DNA from 3 places in the Achromobacter mucicolens genome. Region 3 is predicted to be linked to each of the others. Evidence: predicted binding sites of a transcription regulator. Region 3 holds the regulator's gene; each other region holds the start of a gene.
The links. Region 3 encodes FNR, which switches genes on or off when oxygen is low (the NO sensors DNR and NnrR bind a similar motif). Its sites were predicted from a motif close to TTGATNNNNATCAA; they were not measured.
Positions count from the first base shown of each region.

Region 1: a site for FNR is predicted at 2,986-2,999, ahead of azu (azurin). Genes of this name have one in related genera too.
Region 2: a site for FNR is predicted at 1,726-1,739, ahead of QEP15_RS02080 (universal stress protein). Genes of this name have one in related genera too.

Region 1 is NZ_CP123364.1:3,761,868-3,768,280, forward strand. Features, by position in the region: gene QEP15_RS17185 (undecaprenyl-diphosphate phosphatase) at 1-625, opposite strand, end outside; gene QEP15_RS17190 (TerC family protein) at 645-2,231, opposite strand; gene azu (azurin) at 2,436-2,885, opposite strand; gene QEP15_RS17200 (NosR/NirI family protein) at 3,153-5,405, shown strand; gene nosZ (TAT-dependent nitrous-oxide reductase) at 5,459-6,413, shown strand, end outside.
Region 2 is NZ_CP123364.1:449,087-455,499, reverse strand. Features, by position in the region: gene QEP15_RS02095 (LamB/YcsF family protein) at 1-144, shown strand, start outside; gene QEP15_RS02090 (GntR family transcriptional regulator) at 167-838, opposite strand; gene QEP15_RS02085 (trimeric intracellular cation channel family protein) at 989-1,627, opposite strand; gene QEP15_RS02080 (universal stress protein) at 1,851-2,714, shown strand; gene QEP15_RS02075 (muropeptide transporter) at 2,779-3,981, opposite strand; gene metW (methionine biosynthesis protein MetW) at 4,134-4,748, opposite strand; gene metX (homoserine O-succinyltransferase MetX) at 4,745-6,001, opposite strand; SAM riboswitch at 5,991-6,072, opposite strand; gene QEP15_RS02060 (GntR family transcriptional regulator) at 6,185-6,413, opposite strand, start outside.
Region 3 is NZ_CP123364.1:3,476,468-3,482,880, forward strand. Features, by position in the region: gene clpB (ATP-dependent chaperone ClpB) at 1-1,438, opposite strand, end outside; gene QEP15_RS15845 (gamma-glutamylcyclotransferase family protein) at 1,577-2,023, shown strand; gene fnr (fumarate/nitrate reduction transcriptional regulator Fnr) at 2,121-2,849, shown strand; gene QEP15_RS15855 (hypothetical protein) at 2,864-4,015, shown strand; gene QEP15_RS15860 (ArsR/SmtB family transcription factor) at 4,088-4,525, shown strand; gene QEP15_RS15865 (SRPBCC family protein) at 4,426-4,875, shown strand; gene QEP15_RS15870 (DUF899 domain-containing protein) at 4,927-5,628, shown strand; gene QEP15_RS15875 (hypothetical protein) at 5,579-6,064, shown strand; gene QEP15_RS15880 (2Fe-2S iron-sulfur cluster-binding protein) at 6,045-6,377, opposite strand; gene QEP15_RS15885 (NUDIX domain-containing protein) at 6,402-6,413, opposite strand, start outside.

The DNA.
Region 1 (6,413 bases), 290 kb from region 3:
ACGAGAACTCGGTGGCCGTCTTGCGCTGGATGCCCGCGATCATGCCGCCGATGATGGTGGCGCCCGAGCGCGAGGTGCCGGGAATCATGGCGAAGCACTGGGCCACGCCCACGCCCAGCGCCTGCTTCCAGGTGATCTGCTCCAGCGTGTGGGCCGATGCGCGTTCGTCGGACGCGGTGTCGTCCGCCGCGCCCGGCGCGTCGCCCGGCGTATGGCGCGTGCGGCGTTCGACGTACAGCATGATCAGCCCGCCCAGCACGAGCGTCACCACCACCACTGCCGGGTGGTAGAACACCGATTTGATGGTCTTGATGAAGATCGCGCCGATCACCGCAGCGGGCAGGAAGGCCAGGATCAGGTTGCGGGTGAAGGCCACCTCGCTGGGCACGCCGGTCAGCGTGCCGCGAATGAGCTGGAGCAGTCGGGCCCGGAAGACCCACATCACGGCAAGGATGGATCCCAGCTGGATGACCACCTCGAACACCTTGCCGTCGCCCGAATCGAAATTCAGCCAGTCGCCGACCAGGATGAGGTGGCCCGTGCTGGACACGGGAATGAATTCCGTCAGGCCTTCCAGGATGCCCAGGATGAATGCTTTGATCAGATAGAGCGTGTTCTCGGTCACGGGCTGGGGTCTCTTTCTGTTAGTCGTTGGCTAGGGAGGATTCGTCAGGGAAATGCTCTTGCGGGCGCTTTTCGACGCGCACGAGCGCGATGCGGCGGCCGTCCATTTCCAGGACTTCGAAACGGAAATGCTGGTGGTGGATCTGGTATTCGCAGACGTCGCCCGGCTTGGGCAGATGTCCGAAGCGCGAGAGCAGGTAGCCCGCAAGCGTGGAGAAGTCCTGGGCGTCGTCGACCAGGCCTTCGGTTTCCAGCACCTGTTCGACGTGGTGCAGGTCGGCCGCCCCATCGATCTTCCAGGTGTTTTCGCCATCCGCCACGATGTCGGGCAGTTCGTCCTCGTCGGGGAATTCGCCGGCAATGGCCTCGAAGACGTCGATGGGCGTCACCAAGCCTTCGATGGCGCCGAATTCGTCGGCCACCAGCACGAGCTGGCCGCGCGAGCGCTTGAGGGTGTCCATGAGACGCAGGATGCCGATCGACTCGTGCACGATGATGGGATCGCGCAGGCGGTTGCGGCGCACCCTGCCCTCGGTGATCAGGTCGGCGATCAGGTCCTTGGCGCGGCCGATGCCCAGCACTTCGTCGAACGAGCCGCGGCACACCGGGAAAAAGCTGTGGGGCGCCTCGGTGAGCTGGCGGCGGATGTTCTCGGGATCGTCGTCGATGTTGATCCAGGACACGTCGGTGCGCGGCGTCATGATGGACCGGATGGAGCGCTCGGCCAGGGTCAGTACCCCGCTGACCATGTTGCGTTCCTCGACCCCGAACGCCTGGACGGACGGGCCGTCGGCGTGCGGCAGATCGGGTTCGTCGCTGGCGGGCGGCCGCTTGCCCAGCATGCGCAGCACGGCCGACGCCGTGCGTTCGCGCATCGGACGGCGCGCATCCAGCTTGAGCAGATTGCGGCGGGCGACCTGGTTCAGCGCCTCGATGGCGACCGAAAAGCCGATGGCCGCGTACAAATACCCCTTGGGCACCTTGAAGCCGAAGGCTTCGGCCAGGAGCGAAAAGCCGATCATCAGCAAAAAGCCCAGGCACAGCACCACCACCGTGGGGTGGGCGTTGACAAAGCGCGTCAGCGGCTTGGACGCGATCAGCATGATGCCGATGGCGATGATGACCGCGATCATCATGATGGCCAGGTGATCCACCATGCCGACGGCGGTAATGACCGAGTCCAGCGAGAACACCGCATCCAGCACCACGATCTGCGTGACGATCACCCAGAAGCTGGCATAGACGCGCGGGCCGGAAGCGCCAGCGTGCCCGCTGCCTTCCAGGCGCTCGTGCAGTTCCATGGTGCCTTTGAACAACAGGAACAGGCCGCCCACCATCAGGATCAGGTCGCGCCCCGAGGGCGACAGGGGACCAATATTGAACAGCGGGGTGGTCAGGGTGACCAGCCAGGACATGACGGACAGCAGGCCCAGGCGCATGATCAGCGCGAGGCTCAGGCCCATGATGCGTGCGCGATCGCGCTGCGCGGGCGGCAGCTTGTCCGCCAGGATGGCGATGAAAATCAGGTTATCAATGCCCAGGACGATCTCTAGGACGACCAGGGTAAGCAAGCCGACCCACGCAGCGGGGTCCAGCAGCCACTCCATCAGGAGCTCCAGAAGTTACACGACCGGTAATCGTACATGGAAAATCCGTGACATGCCGGTGACGTATCCCCTCCGTAAGCCTGATGGACAGAGGCTTTGGCCCGAAAGGACTAAGGCTTGCAAGCGCCTGAACGGAGCGGCCCGGCAATGAAAAAGCCGGCCCCCCGGCCGGCTCTTGCTTGTCTCAACAGACCCGTCGGCGTATCAGCCGCCGACTTTCAGCGTGCCCTTCATCATGGCCCAGTGGCCGGGGAAGGAGCAGAAGAATGCGTAGTTTTCGCCCGCGGCGAGCTTGGAGACGTCGATCTTGACGGAGTCGGATTCGCCGCCGCCGATGACCTTGGTGTGGGCGATGACGCGGGTGTCGCCCGCCTTGACGTAATCCTGTGCGAGGCCGGCGCCCATTCCGTCGGTGGCGACGCCCTGCTTGTCGGCTTCCTTGGTGAGCACCCAGTTGTGGCCCATGGCGACCTTGGCCATCTTGCCGACGTGCTTGAGGGTGACCGTGAATTCCTTGCAGCTCTTGTCGACGACGATTTCCTTGACGTTGAACTGCATGGCGTCGTTGCTTTCGACGGTGGCTTCACATTGCGCGGCCAGCACGGGCAGGCTGGTGGCGGAAAGAAGGATGGCGAGGGTGGCTTTTGCCAGCATGAAATTCTCCGATGACACAGCGGTCGATGCACGTACGCCAGCCATATGCAGACGCCGTTGCCGCCGCGGACCAGTGTAGGACCGCCTTCCCATCGATCGCTTGACATCCATCAAGCCCTACCCCGCATACCCCCCAAAACTAAGGAACTTCCCCTACATTTCGTAGGGCTATTAAGCATTCAAAGGGCCAAATTGACAAACCGCAATCCGGTGCCGGGTGCATGTTCGTAGGATGCCTGTAAGCAAACACGACGAATAGAGTTCAGCATGCGCGGCAGTACCGAAGTTCACCACCGGGTCGCACGATACGTTCAAGCCGCGTTGATTGCATTTTGGCTTTCCTGTCTGTTCCTGGCGCCAGCGGCGCAGGCGCAACGCCTGCCTGAATTCCTGGCCGCCACGCCCATCACCGATATCTTTCCCGGCGCCGACCGCACCGGGCCCGTCGAAGGCAAGCCCGCCGTCGCCCGCGTCTATGCGGGCGGCAAACAACTGGGTCTGGTCTATCTCACCACCGACGTAGTCAACACCCGCGGATACTCCAGCAAGCCGATCGACGTGCTGGTGGGGCTTTCGGACAACGGCCGCATCATGGGCGCAAAGCTCGTCGAGCACCACGAGCCCATCGTGCTGATCGGCATTCCCCAGTCCAAGGTCGACCACTTCATCCAGGGCTACGTCGGCCTGAACTTCGTCGAGTCCCCGCCCCGCCACGGCGCGCCGCCGCCCGTGGACATCGTCAGCGGCGCCACCGTCACGCTGATGGTGATCGGCGACACCATCACCCGATCGGCCATCGCGGTGGCGCGCGCGCACGGCATCGACAAGTCCGGCGCGGCGCGCCCGGCGGCGCAACCGGCCGCCACGCGCGTCCTGGACGAGGACAAGGACACGGTGCAGAGCTGGCAGGAACTGCTCGACGCGGGCGCCGTGAAGAACCTGCGCCTGACGCCCGACGACGTCAATCAGGCGTTCCTGCGATCCGGCCGCAAAGACGCCGCCGAACACGGCGAAGGCGGCCCCGACGACACCTTCATCGATCTGTATGCGGCGCTGGTCAGCGCGCCGTCCATCGGCCGCAGCCTGCTGGGCGACATCGGCTGGCAGCGCCTGAAAGAACGCTTGAAGCCCGGCCAGCAGGCCGTGCTGGTGGCGGGCAACGGCCTGTATTCCTTCAAGGGATCGGGCTACGTGCGCGGCGGCATCTTCGACCGCATCGAAGTCATCCAGGACGAAAGCGCCTTTCGCTTTCGCGACCGCAACCACCAGCGTCTGGCCGACGTCAACGCCAAGGGCGCGCCGGCGCTGCGCGAAGTCGCCCTCTTTGTGGTGCCTGAAGACGCGTCCCTCGACCCAGTCAAGCCGTGGCGCCTGCAACTGATGGTGCAGCGCGTGCTCAGCGTGTCGGACAAGGCATTTGTCACGTTCGATCTGCCCTACGAACTGCCCCAGGCCTACACCCGCTCCGTCGCGCCCCCGGCCGCCTCCGCGCCCAGCCCGGCGCAAGCTTCGCCCGCGACCGCGCCCGAGGCCGATTCCGCGCCCGCGCTGTGGAAGCAGATCTGGCAGGGCAAGGCCGGCCAGATCGCCATCCTGACCGTTGCCCTGACGGTGCTCGTCGGCATCTTCTTCTTCCAGGACCAGCTCACGTCGCGCCCGCTGCTGCACGACCGCCTGCGCCTGGCGTTCCTTGCCTTCGCGCTGTTCTGGATCGGCTGGTACGGCCAGGCGCAGCTGTCTATCGTGAACGTGCTGACGTTCTTCTCTGCCCTGCGCACCGATTTCCGCTGGGAATACTTCCTGATGGACCCGCTGGTGTTCATCCTGTGGTGCGCCACCGCCATCTCCATGGTGTTCTGGAACCGCGGCGCGTTCTGCGGCTGGCTGTGCCCGTTTGGCGCGCTGCAGGAACTGACCAACCGCATCGCGCGGCGGCTGGGCGTGCGTCAGCTGAAGATCCGCCACGGTGTGGCGCAGCGGCTGTCCACGTTCAAGTATGTGATCTTCCTGCTGCTTTTCGGCTTCTCGCTGTATGACCTGGCGGTCGCCGAGCAGCTCGCCGAAGTCGAGCCCTTCAAGACCGCGATCATCCTGCACTTCGTGCGTCATTGGCCCTTCGTGCTGTTCGCCGTGGCGCTGCTTGTCGCGGGCCTGTTCATCGAGCGCTTCTTCTGCCGCTACCTGTGCCCGCTGGGCGCCGCCCTCGCCATCCCCGCCCGGCTGCGCATCTTCAACTGGCTCAAGCGCTACCGCGACTGCGGCAACCCCTGTCAGCGCTGCAACATCGAATGCCCCGTCCAGGCCATCGACCCCTCCGGCGAAATCAACCCGAACGAGTGCATCCAGTGCCTGCATTGCCAGATGCTGTACCACCACAAGCAGAAGTGCCCTCACCTGATCCAGAAGCAGGCCAAGCGCGAACGGCGCCCGGCGCCGCCCCCGGAGCCGGCGGTGCACGAAGTCGTTCTGCACCGCATGCCCAGCCCCACCCCGGCGAATCGCCCCAACCCGGAATCGTGAAACACGATTTTCGTACCGCGGCGCACCGCGCCGCCACTACCTAGGAGTTATCCATGTCCGACAAGACCCCCGAAAAAGCCGGCCTTACCCGCCGCAGCTTCCTGGGCACCGCAGCCATCACCGGCGCGGCCGGCCTCGTTGCCGGGGCGCAGATGTCCACCGCGCACGGCAAGGACGCCAAGTCCGGCAACGGCGGCGTGCTCGGGCACGTCGCGCCGGGTGAACTGGACGAATACTACGCGTTCAACTCCAGCGGCCAGTCGGGCGAAGTCCGCGTGCTGGGCCTGCCGTCGATGCGCGAACTGGTGCGCATCCCCGTCTTCAATCAATGCAGCGCCACGGGCTGGGGCCGCACCAACGAAAGCCGCAAGATCCTGACCGACGGCCTCACGCCCGAAACCCGCGAGTTCCTGAAGGACAAGGGCGGCGTGTTCCCCAACGGCGACGCCCACCACCCGCACCTGTCGTTCACCGACCAGACCTACGACGGCCGCTACCTCTTCATCAACGACAAGGCCAACAACCGCGTCGCGCGCATCCGCCTTGACGTGATGAAGACCGACAAGATCACCGAGCTGCCCAACGTATCGGGCGTGCACGGCCTGCGTCCGCAGCGCTATCCGCGCACCGGTTACGTGTTTGCCAACGGCGAGCACATCATTCCCCTGCCCAACGACGGCAAGGTGCTGGACGACCCGAAGAAGAACTTCTTCTCCGTCTACACGGCGCTGGACGGCGACACCATGAAGGTGGCGTGGCAGGTGCTGGTCGACGGCAACCTGGACAACGGCGATGCCGACTACCAGGGCAAGTATTCGTTTGCCACCTGCTACAACTCCGAGAAAGGCGTCACCGTCGAAGAGATGTCGGCCAACGAGCAGGACTGGGTCGTGGTCTTCAACATCAAGCGCATCGAGCAGGCCGTCAAGGACGGCGACTTCAAGACGATGGGCGGCGTGCCGGTCGTCGATGGCCGGCACGGTTCCAAGTACACGCGCTACATCCCGG
Region 2 (6,413 bases), 2.7 Mb from region 3:
TCGGTTGACGGCAAGGATGTGCCGGTGCAGGCCGACACCCTGTGCATCCACGGAGACCAGCCCAATGCGCTGGTCTTTGTCGATGGCATCCGGCGCGCCTTGACGCAGGCCGGCATCGAGGTGCGCACGCCGCCTCGCGCCTGAAGGCGCGCGCGCAGGCCTCTTCCTAAGCGGCGTCCAGCGACGCCTCGCGGTAAGCGCCCAGGATCTCCGGCAGCACTTCCACCACGTACTTGCGGGTCAGTCCGGCGGCGCGGTCGAAATCCCGGCTGCCGAGCGCCTGGATGATGCCTTCCGTGTAGGACGGGATCGTATTGGCTTCGAGCGATTGCCGGGCCAGCATGTAGCCCAGCGGTTCGATCTGTTCGTACAGTTTGCTGAGCATGCTGGTCAACGGCGCGTTGCCGGTGTAGCGCGCCGCGGCCAGATAGAAGTCGCGCGAGGCCGAGATGAAACCGCGCGCGTCCTGACGGCCCATCGCGGCGACGATGGCCTCGTGCAACGTGCCAAGTTCAGCCACCAGCGGCCCGACGTCGGGCATCTCGGCGACCTGCCGGATGCAATACGCCTCCAGTTCCGCACGCAGCATGTACAGATGGCGGATCTGGGTTTCGGTATAGAGCGTGACCCGGAAGCCCTTGCGCTGGATGTGCGTGACCAGGCCGCTCAGCTCCAGCAGGCGCAGCGCCTCCCGGATGGGGCTGCGGCTGGTGCCGAAGCGCTGCTCCAGTTCCTGTTCCCGTAACGGCTGTCCGGGCCGGATAGTGCCGTTCACTATCAACTCACGAATCTGTTCCTGTAGGAAATACGGAATCGTGGCGGGCGCTTTGACGTCCAATCGGCTCCCCTTTTACTGCGACTACGCATGACATGAGACCGTGACAAGATACTCGAAATCTCTTGAAACACAAGTAGAAATAATGTTTCATACTCAAAAGACGGCCGTGTGCCTGCCCGCGAGGGACGGCGTTGTCTGACGATGCGGGGATCAGTGCCAGTCGTCGCGGTAGACGAACTTGGGCATTTGCCAGTTGAAGCGCAGGGCCATGAGGCGCATGGTGAGGCCCGCCGCCAGCGCGATGGGCACCGACGCATTGGCCGACAGCCCGAGCGCCATCGAGCCCAGATACAGCGCGCCGGTCACCAGCGACACGCTGGCGTACAGCTCCTTGCGGAACAGCAGCGGGACCTCGTTGCAGAGCACATCGCGCAGCACCCCGCCGGCGCACCCGGTGATCATGCCGCTGATCAGCACTACGGTGATCGGCAGCTGCATCATCTGCGCCACCTGGCAGCCAATCACCGTGAAAGCCACCAGCCCCAGCGCATCGGCCAAGAGGAACACGCTGCGCAGCCGGCGCATGACCGGCGCGATCAGCGCGGTCAGGATCGCCGCGCCGCCCGTCATCCACAGGTATTCGGGATGCACGACCCAAGTCAGCGGATAGTGCCCCAGCAGCACGTCGCGCAACGAACCGCCGCCCAGCGCCGTCACGCACGCGATGATGCAGACGCCCATCCAGTCCATGTCGCGCCGCCCCGCCGAAAGAGCAGCCGTCATGGCTTCGGCGACGATGGCGACCAGGTACAGCGTGTGCAGCAGGGCGGGCGAAAGATCGGTGAACATGGGTTGGGCGGTAGCGTTGGCAGGCCTCATTGTATTGAGCCTTGCCGGCGCGCGCGCCATTGCCTGCGCGCGCATCATCCCGTACCCTCGGAGCTGTGTTGATTGCGATCAAGCCCCATCTCGTTTCGCGGCGAGACAATGGAGACGTGCCCGACCGGGCGCTATTGGGCCAGGCAGCGCGGACGCGGGAGCCGCCTCTCTGGCCGTAACCGGGAGATTAGGTATGACACAGCAAGTTGGCCCCATACTTCTGGCCACCGACCTCAGTGCGCGCGGCGACCGAGCCCTCGACCGCGCCTTGCAGTTGACCAAGGAACTGAACACCAAGCTGATCATGCTGCATGTCATGGAATCCCATGCCACGCCGCTCACCACGCCGGTATGGCGCCGCCTGTCGCCCGACCACAAGGCCCTTGTCGAACGTGAATTGGCCGAAGACGTGGCCGCCGCCAACGTGCCCGCCGAAGTCGTCGTCACCAAGGGCGAGCCCGTCGCCAGCATCATGGAAACCGCCGACACCTTCGGCTGCTCGCTGATCGTGGCCGGCATTGCCCGCCAGGAAACGCTGGGCCGGCTGCTGCTGGGCACCACGGTCGAAAAACTGGCCCGCCAGGCGCGCCAACCCGTGCTGGTCGTCAAGAACCGTCCGCGCCGCCCCTACCGCGACGTGCTGGTCGCCACCGATTTCTCGGACGGCTCGCGCCAGGCGCTGCGCGCCGCGCTGCAACTGGTGCCCAATGCCGACATCACCTTGTTCAATGCCTACGAAGTGCCGTTCCAGGGCGTGACCAAGCCTGACGACGCGGTCGTGGACAACCTCTACCGAACCGCCGAACAGTGCGCCGAGCGCTTCATCGCCGAAACGCCCGAACTGCCCAAGGGCCGCCCGACCAAGGTGGTGCTGGAAGCCGGCCAGCCCGAAACCGTGCTGGCCGATTACTCCTTCAACCATCGCTCCGATCTGGTCGTCACGGGCACCCATGGCCGCACCGGCATCTTGCGCACCGCCATCGGCAGCGTGGCCGAGCGGCTGCTGGAATCCCTGCCCAGCGATGTGCTGATCGTGCGGCTGAGCGGCGAAGAGTAATCCTGGCCAAGCAAAAGGCGGCGCCCACGCGCCGCCTTTTTTTGGTCTGCCTTCAACTTACGCGCTACGCGTCGCCCTGCTTTTCCATGGTGTCGATCGTGCCGCGCAGGATCTTCAGCAGCACCAGCCCCGGGATGGCGATCACCACCGTCAGCAGGAAGAACCCCGGCCACCCCAGGTGATTGACCAGCGGCGGCGTCAGCGGCCCGGCCAGGTAGGTGCGCCCCACGGCTGACAACGCCGACAGCAGCGCGAATTGCGTGGCCGAGAACCGCTGGCGGCACAGGGCCATCAACAGGCCCACGAAAGACGCCGTGCCCAGCCCGCCGCACAGGTTTTCAATGCCCACGCCGGTGGCCATCAGCCACAGATTCTTCGGACTGACCGCGATCAGCCAGTACGCCAGGTTCGACACCGCCTGCAAGAGGCCAAAGGCCATCAGCGACCGGTACAGCCCCCACCGCGCCATCAGGGATCCGCCCGCCAGCGCGCCGATGATCGTCGCCGCCAGCCCCAGCACCTTGTTCACCGTACCCACTTCGGTGGGCGTGAAGCCCGCGCCGCGGATGAGGAAGGTGGTGGACAACGCGCCGGCGAACGCGTCGCCCAGCTTGTACAGCACGATCAACAGCAACACTGCCAGCGCGCCGCGGCGTGTGAAGAACTCATGCAGGGGTTCGGCGACCGCCTCGCGCAGGCTGCGGGGCGCGCGCGCGACGTGTTCGGGTTCGGGCGCCCACAGCGTGGCAAGCGCGCACAGCAGCATCAGCCCGCCCATCACCATGTAGGTGTTGCCCCACCCGATCCATTGGTCCGCCATGATGAGCGCCAGGCCGCCCGACACGATCATGGCCAGCCGGTAGCCCATGACCTTGATGGCCGCGCCCGCCCCGCGTTCCTCCTTGCGCAGCACGTCCGTGCAATAGGCATCGAAGGCGATGTCCTGCGTGGCGGAAAGAAAGGCGACCAGCACGGCCAAGAGCGCCAGCGGCATCAGCGCCGACGACGGCGACAGCGCGCCCATCGCCAGGATCGCCGCCGCCAGCAGCACCTGCGTGACCAGCATCCAGCCGCGTCGCCGGCCCAGCAGCGGCGGCGCAAAACGGTCCACCAGCGGCGCCCAGAGAAATTTGATGGTGTAGGCCGTGCCTACCAGGGTGAGGAAACCGATTTCCTGCAGCGGCACGCCTTCGACGGTGGCCCAGGCCTGCAATGTGCCGCTGGTCAGGGCCAGCGGCAGCCCGCTGGCAAAGCCCAGGACCAGCAAGGGGGCAACGCGCGGGCTGGTGTAGACGTTGGATACAGCGGTGATGACGGTCTCCTGAGACTAGGCCGGCGGCGTTGCAGATGCTGGCCGCGGGCGTGCCGGCATTTTAGGGCCTGTTGCCCCGTGCCGTCAGGAGGATGCGTGTCGGAATGTCAGGGGGATGCGAAGCGGTACACCGCAAGCGTGCTGCGCCAGCTTGGGAACGCCTTCACTTCCTTGCCTTCGTTGAACGTGGCGCGCTCCAGGATGCGCAGGCCCACTTCGCCGGCCAGCTGTTCGAAGTCGCGCAGCGTGCATAGGTGGATGTTGGGCGTGTTGTACCACTGGTAGGGCATCTGCCCCGTCACGGGCATGCGGCCGCGCAGGATGGCCCAGCCGTGCGGCCAGTAGCCGAAGTTGGGAAACGACACCACGCCGTAACGCGCCACCCGCGCCATTTCGCGCAGGATGTGTTCGGTGCGGTGCATGGACTGCAACGTCTGCGACAGCACGACGGTGTCGAACTGCTTGTCGTCAAAGAGCGCCAGGCCGTCTTCCAGGTTCTGCTGGATGACCTCGACGCCGCGGCGCACGCAGGCGATCACGCAGGTGTCGTCGAGCTCGACGCCGGCGCCCTTGACCTGGCGATGATCGCGCAGATGCGCCAGGAGGGCGCCGTCGCCACAGCCCAGGTCCAGGACGCGGCTGCCCGGTTCGATCCAGCTGGCGATACGCGCCAGGTCGGGCCGCAGCGCGCCGTGGGCATAGCGAGGGGTCACGGGAGTCATTGGGCAGATCCTTCGGTCAACTGAGCCTCAAGGCCCAGCTCGCGTGCGATGCGTTCGTAGTAGCCGCGCACGACCGCGTGGTAGCGGGCGTCTTCGAGCAGGAAGGCGTCGTGGCCGTGCGGCGCGTCGATCTCGGCGTACGTGACGGGGCTGGCGTTCTTGAGCAGCGCGCGCACGATCTCGCGCGACCGTTCCGGCGGAAAGCGCCAATCGGTCGAGAACGACACCAGCAGGAAGTTGGACTTGGCGGGCGCCAGCGCACGGGCCAGGTCACCGCCCGTGGTGCGCGCCGGATCGAAGTAGTCCAGCGCGCGCGTGATGAGCAGGTAGGTGTTGGCGTCGAAATAGCGCGTGAACTTTTCGCCCTGGTAGCGCAGGTACGACTCCACCTCGAATTCGACGTCGTAGCCGTAGCGGTAGGCGCCGTTTTCGGCGGGCGCGCGCTGGGCGCGGCCGAATTTCTCGGCCATGTCGTCGTCGGACAGGTACGTGATGTGGCCGATCATGCGCGCGACCGACAGGCCGCGGCGCGGCACGGTGTCCTGCGCGTAGTAGTCGCCGCCGTGGAAATCCGGGTCGGTGATGATGGCGCGCCGGGCCACTTCGTTAAAGCCGATGTTCTGCGCCGACAGGCGCGGCGTGCTGGCGATGACGATGCAGTTGGCCACGCGCTCGGGCAAGGTGATCGACCAGCTCAGGGCCTGCATGCCGCCCAGCGATCCGCCCATCACGGCCGCGAAGCGCTCGATGCCGAAGTGGTCCGCCACCCGCGCCTGCGCCCGCACCCAGTCTTCGACCGTCAGCACCGGGAACGCGGCGCCCCAGGGCTTGCCGGTCTCGGGATTGATGCTGGCCGGCCCGGTCGAGCCGAAGCACGAGCCCAGGTTGTTGACCCCGATCACGAAAAAGATATTAGTGTCCACCGGCTTGCCGGGTCCCACCATGTTGTCCCACCAGCCCAGGTCGCTGGGATTGTCGGCGGCCTGGCCTGCAACGTGGTGCGAGGCATTGAGCGCGTGGCAGATGAGCACGGCATTGGTGCGCTGCGCATTGAGCGTGCCGTAGGTTTCGACCGCCAGCTCGTACGACGCAAGCGACTGGCCGCTCAGCAAGGGCAGCGGCTCATCGAAACGGATGAAGGTGGGGGAGACGAGGCCGACCGAACCGGGATCAACGGTATCGGACGTCGTGACGGTTGCGGGAACGAACCCGCTGGCCGAATCACCGGCCAAATTCTGGGCAGGAGTGGTCATACGGACCTCTTTAGCTGGATTTATTGGAAGGCGCCCGCAAGCGGATCAGGCAAATCGGCGCCGAAAATTGGATAGTGCGGCAGGAATTCTAGCACTGCTTGGCGCACGGGCAGCAAGCCCCACGGGCCGCGACAACTGCGCGTTGCCCAGGCGCGCAAGACGGCAATCCCCCTCGCGGCCGGCTCAGGCGCCGGCCTCCCAGGGTTCCTGTCCCAGGTACTCGTAGCGTTCGGTGTTCACGCGCGACACGCGCCATTCCACGGGCTGGCGGTTATAGGAAAACGCGATGCGGCGGATCTCCAAGAGCGCGCTGCCTTCGGCCACGCCCAGGCAGCGTGCGTGCGTGCGCTCGGCCAGGCAGGTCCGCAGCCGCTCGTCGGTGGCGATGACGTTGACGCCGAACAGGTCCTGG
Region 3 (6,413 bases):
TGTCGATCTCTTCCTTGATGGCCTGCGTGCCCTGCACGGCGGCCTTCTCGGCCTTCCAGATTTCCTCGAAGTCGTTGTATTCGCGCTGCAGCTTTTGCAGCTCGTCCTCGATGACGCCCAGGCGGCGCTTGGACGCGTCGTCCGTTTCCTTCTTGACGGCCTCGCGCTCGATCTTGAGCTGGATGATGCGGCGGTCCAGCTTGTCCATCACTTCCGGCTTGGAGTCGATCTCCATGCGGATGCGCGCGCCGGCCTCGTCGATGAGGTCGATGGCCTTGTCGGGCAGGAAGCGGTCGGTGATGTAGCGATGCGACAGCTCGGCGGCCGCCACGATCGCGGGGTCGGTGATCTCGACGCCGTGGTGGATTTCATAGCGTTCCTGCAGACCGCGCAGGATGGCGATGGTGGACTCCACGTCGGGCTCGTCGACCAGCACCTTCTGGAAGCGCCGCTCCAGCGCCGCATCCTTTTCGATGTACTTGCGGTATTCGTCGAGCGTGGTCGCGCCAATGCAGTGCAGTTCGCCCCGCGCCAGCGCCGGCTTGAGCATGTTGCCCGCGTCCATCGCGCCTTCGGCCTTGCCCGCGCCCACCATGGTGTGCAGTTCGTCGATGAAGACGATGTTGCGGCCGTCGTCCTGGCCCAGCTCTTTCAGCACGGCCTTCAGGCGTTCTTCGAACTCGCCGCGGAACTTGGCGCCCGCCAGCAGCGCAGCCAGGTCCAGCGACAACACGCGCTTGCCGCGCAGGGTCTCGGGCACCTCGTCGTTGACGATGCGCTGCGCCAGGCCTTCGACGATGGCGGTCTTGCCGACGCCGGGTTCGCCGATCAGCACGGGGTTGTTCTTGGTGCGGCGCTGCAGGATCTGGATGGTGCGGCGGATTTCGTCGTCGCGGCCGATGACCGGGTCGAGCTTGCCCTGGCGGGCGCGCTCGGTCAGATCAAGCGTGTATTTGGACAGGGCTTCGCGGTTGGCCTCGCCTTCCGCGCCGGAGACGTTTTCGCCGCCGCGCACGGCGTCGATCGCGGCTTCCAGGGCCTTTTTCTGCAGGCCCGCCTCGCGCAGGATGCGGCCGGCCTCACCCTTGTCGTCGGCCAGCGCAAGCAGGAACAGTTCGCTGGCGATGTAGGTGTCGCCGCGGCGGGCGGCTTCCTTGTCGGTGCGCGTCAGCACGCCTTGCAGGTCGCGGCCCACCTGGACGTTGTCATCGCCCTGCACTTGCGGCAGGGACTTGAGCGCCGTCTCCAGGGCGGGGCCCAGACGGTTTACCGCAACGCCCGCCCGCGCCAGCAGGCTGCCGGCGCCGCTGTCGGAATCCGACAACAGGGCGGACAGCACGTGGACGGGTTCGATATAGGGGTGATCGTTGCGGGAGGCCAGACTTTGCGCGTCGGCCAGCGCTTGTTGGAACTTGGTCGTAAGTTTGTCGAATCGCATAATGGTCGTATTGGCTTGTGGGGAGCCTGACCGATACGTGCCGGCTGGCTCGATAACCTGAATATGTGGCCGGATGAGACAATTTCAACACCCGGCGCCCCTCATGGTCGTTTTCGACGTGCAGCAGCAAACTTATCGATGAGCATATACGTTTTTGTGTACGGAACCCTACGGGCAGGCGAAATCAACGACCTCGCCCGGGCCGCCGCACGGCGCGGCCTGCCCCCGGCCAGCCATGTCGGCGCCGCCAGCGTGCCCGGCATGCTGGTCGATTTTGGCGACTGGCCCGGACTCATCCCCGTGGACGACGGCAGGCGGGTCCGCGGCGACGTCTTCCGCGTCGGCACGGCGCTGCTCGCCCTGATGGACGAGATCGAGGAATACGAGCCCGGCAAGCCTTGCTGCTTCGTGCGCAGGACGGTCTGCGCCCGCCTTGAAGGCCCCGGCGAACCCCTATTGCTGCACTGCGAGTACTACCCGATCGATCCCGCGTGGCGGGCCACGGCGATCGATATCGCCGGGGACGACTGGATCGTCCACCGTGTTTCCCGGACAACGCCGGACGACCGGAAGGGCCCCTCGTAAGACGTCCGTAGTAACAACGGACTACAATAGACGCCTGTCTCGTGCTTCACACCCGTTCCGGCGCCCGCCGCGCAATGGGCACTCTAAAGGTCATCGTATGCAAAAACGGGTCCCCATTGCCCCTGATGCCGCCCACTGTTCCACGTGCATGCTGGGCCATGTCTGCGTCCCCGTGGGCATGGCAGCCGCTGAAGTCGAAAAGCTGGACGAGCTGGTGAAAGAACGCGTCCGCGTCGAAAAAGGCAAGACGCTCTACTCGCTGGATCATCCGCTGGACGCCGTGTACGGCGTGCGCTTCGGCAGCCTCAAGACGCAACTTGAAGACGCCACCGGCCAGATCCAGATCACCGGCTTTCACCTGCCCGGCGAGATCGTCGGCATGGACGGCATGCTGGACGGCAAGCACGTGTCGGCCGCCGTGGCGCTCGAAGACTCCGAGGTCTGCGTCATCCGCCTGAACGAAGTCGATCGCGTGGCCTCGCACCTGCCCTCGCTGCAGCAGCAGTTCCGCCGCCTCATGAGCCGCGAAATCACGCGTTCGCACCAGATGCTCGCGTCGCTGGGCTCCATGCGTTCGGAACAGCGCCTGGCCGCTTTCCTCCTGAACCTGTCGCAGCGTTATGCCTCGCTGGGCTATTCCTCGACCGAGTTCGTGCTGCGCATGAGCCGCGAAGAAATCGGCAACTACCTGGGCCTGACGCTGGAAACGGTGAGCCGGCTGTTCTCGCGTTTTGCGCGCGACGGTCTCATCAAGATCAACCAGCGCGAAGTCCGCATCCTGGACCTGCCGGCGCTCAAGCAACTGCTGGGACACGAGAGCTGCTGAGCAGTCGCCGCGCCATGCGTCGGGCGCCTGCCCTCCTGCCTGCCGCGCTGGCGGTGGCCGCCGTGCTGGCATTTGCCAGCGCGCACGCCCAGACGCCGCTGCCGGACCCTTACGACTACGACGAAGCCACGCCCGCGCCCAAGCGCGCGGCGCCGCTGCGCTGGCAGACCGTTGAACTGGGTCGGCCCGGTCACCGGTACAAGATGCCGGTCTACGCCAACCGCGACTTGACCAAGGACGATCTGCGCGGCATCAAGCAGGTGCTCATCGTCATCCACGGCGTCAAGCGCGACGCCGACCAATACTTCGAAACCGCCGCGGCGCTGGTCGCCGCCGACCCGGCGCGCGCCGGCGACACGCTGGTGCTCGCTCCCCGGTTTTCCGGCTCCATCGACTCCGGGTTTGCCGGCATGGCCGCCTGGCGCAAGGCCAGCTGGGAAGACGGCCAGGAAAGTATTCAGGCCGCAGGCCGCCCAGCCCCCGTCGCCTCGTTCCAGGTCCTGGATGATTTGCTGCGCAGCCTGAACGACCGCAAACGGCTGCCGTCGCTGACCGGGCTGGTGCTGGCCGGCCATTCCGCCGGCGCGCAACTGGTGCACCGGTACGCGGTGCTGAACAATCTGGATGGCGCACTGCGCCGCGACGGCCTCACGCTGCGCTACGTGATTGCCAATCCGTCGTCCTACCTGTACCTGACCAACGAACGGCCCCGCGCCGACGGCAAAGGCTATGCGCCGTACGAGCGCGGCATCTGCCCGACCTACAACCAGTACAAGTACGGCACCGACAAGCTGCCCGCCTACGCCCGCGAAACCGACGACGCCACGCTCTTCGTGCGCTACGCCGCGCGCGATGTGGTCTACCTGCTGGGCGGCGCCGACAACAACCCCGAACACCGCCTGCTGGACAAGGCCTGCGGCGCCGAAGCCCAGGGTGCCACCCGGCTGGCGCGCGGCACGGGCTACGTCCAGTACGAACACGTACTGGCCGCGCGCGGCGGCAAGCCCGTCACCCTGCGCCACACCGCCTTCGAAGTCGGCGGCGTCGGCCACGACGGCAAGCGCATGTTCGGGTCGATCTGTGGCGTTCGGGCGCTGCTGGGCGGCGACGCCCAGGCTAGCCGCACCGCCGCGGCCTGCGACATCATCAAGCCTCGCGCGAAATAAGCGCTCCCCCTAGGGAAATTCCGCAGCCTCCCGCCTTGACAGGCGTTCGTGGCAGGCCTAAAACTTAACCTTATGGTTAAGTTAAATGATGACGCCCTCGATGCCATCTTTTCCGCGCTGGCCGATGGCACGCGGCGCCGGGTGCTGGCCGACCTGGAAAACGGCACGGCCTCGGTCAGCACGCTGGCCCAGCCGCATGCCATGTCCCTGCCCGCTTTCATGAAACACCTGCGGGTGCTGGAAGACGCCGGACTCATCGCGCGCGCCAAGGATGGCCGGGTCGTGAGCTGCACGCTGTCTCCCGCCCCCCTGGGCGCCGCCGCCGGCTGGCTGGCGCGCTACGAGAAGTTCTGGACGGGCCAACTGGATTCGCTGGCGCGATACCTGTATCACGAAGAGGAAATCCATCCATGGAAAACCGACTCTCCCCCATCGAGTTGCGGCTCCAGCGACGCTTTGACGCCCCCGTCGAACGTGTCTGGCGCGCCTGGACGGACCCGCAAGCGCTGATGCGCTGGTTTGGCCCGGCAGGCACGCAGCGCGTGCTGCTGGCCGAAACCGACGTGCGGGCGGGTGGCGCCTATCAAGTGGGCTTCGTCACCGCCGACGGCGCGGAGCACCACGCCAGCGGCCGCTATCAGGAGGTCGCGCCGCATCGCCGCCTGGTGTTCACCTGGGCGTGGCGCGACACCCCGCAGGAAGTCTCGTTGATCACGCTGGAATTCACGGCGGCGGGCGCCGGCACCGACCTTGCCTTCCTGCAGACGCCCTTCGTCGACGAAGCCACGCGCGACGGCCACGAAGACGGCTGGTCGGGCGCCCTGGAGCGGCTGGCCCATCACCTGGCCGGCGCGGCCTGACGCTGAACCCGAGCCCGGGCCAACGCGCCCGGCACGAAGAGGAGACGTACGATGCAAACCGATCATCCCGTCGTATCCCGCCAACAATGGCACATTGCGCGCGAGGCGCTCTTGCGGCGCGAAAAGGAACTGACCCGCGCCACCGACGCCGTGACCCGCGACCGCATGGCCTTGCCGTGGGTGCAGGTGGACAAGTCCTACACATTTGAAGGCGCGCAGGGGCCGCAGCGCCTGCAGACCCTCTTTCACGGCAAGCGCCAGCTCATCGTCTATCACTTCATGTTTGGTCCGGACTGGGAGGAAGGCTGCGTGGGTTGCTCGCTGCTGGCCGACCACCTGGACAGCGCGCTCATGCATCTGCGGCACCATGACGTGTCGGTGGTGGCCGTCTCGCGCGCGCCGTACGCCCGGCTGGCCGCGTTCAAGGTCCGCATGGGCTGGGCATTTGACTGGTATTCCTCGGCGGACGGCGACTTCAACTTCGATTTCGGCGCGTCCGTGCCGCAGGCGGATGGCGCGGTCGAGGAACGTCCTGGAGCCAGCGCCTTTTTTCGTGATCCCGACGGCGAGATCTTCCACACCTACTCGGCCTTCGAACGCGGCGTGGAGCGGCTGGCGGGCGCGTACAACTATCTGGACATCGCGCCGCTGGGCCGCAACGAAAACGGCCCATATTTCGACGTACGCGACTGGGTGCGCCACCATGACCAATACGGCGACGCCCCCCGCCACACCTGCCACGGCCAGCGCTAAGCCGCCGGCCACGGCCGGCATGGCGGGTCTCTGGCTGGCCTGCCTGGCGGCCATGGGCGCCGGACTGGTCGTGGACACATGGCGCACGCCCGCCGCGCTGCTGGCCAGCGAATGCGGTGCGCCGGGCACCCTGGTGCAACTGGCCTGGCGGCACGCGGCGCTGATGCCCGCCAGTTCCGCCGCGATGGCGCTGGCAGCGCTGCTGCCTTGGTCCCGGCTTCCCTGGTCCCGGCGTCCGGGGGCAAAAACGCCGCTGGCAAGCCGCCTGCTATGCCTGATCCTGATGGCGATCGGAATGGTGCTGGGCGCGCGCCTGGGCGTTCAAACGGCGCAGGCGCTAGGTACCGCACCTTTTTGGGGAATGGTGTTGGGCATGACCGCCGGCATGGCCGCCGCGCTGTTGCCGGTGGCCGCGCTCAGCGCCTGGCGCCGGTAAGCGGTCGGACGGCGGGCGGCTGTGCCTCGATTGGCGCCGCGCCGGGCGCCTGGATCTCCAGCGCGGACGTCGCCTGCGCCACGCACGGCAGGATCCAGCCCTCTTCCTTTTCGTCCCGCGACAGGCCGGGCCATTCGATGCCATACACGACGGTTCCCTCGACCAGCAGGCATATGCAGGCACGGCACGTGCCATTGCGGCACGAACTGGGCAGCTTGATGCCCGCCGCCTGCGCCGCAAGCAACACGGACGTGCCGGCGGGCGCCTCAAAACGCAGGCCTGCCGGCTGGACAAGAACGGGGTACGAGGACATGGGCGTTGAGACGGCGGCCGCCGTTCAGGCGGCGTT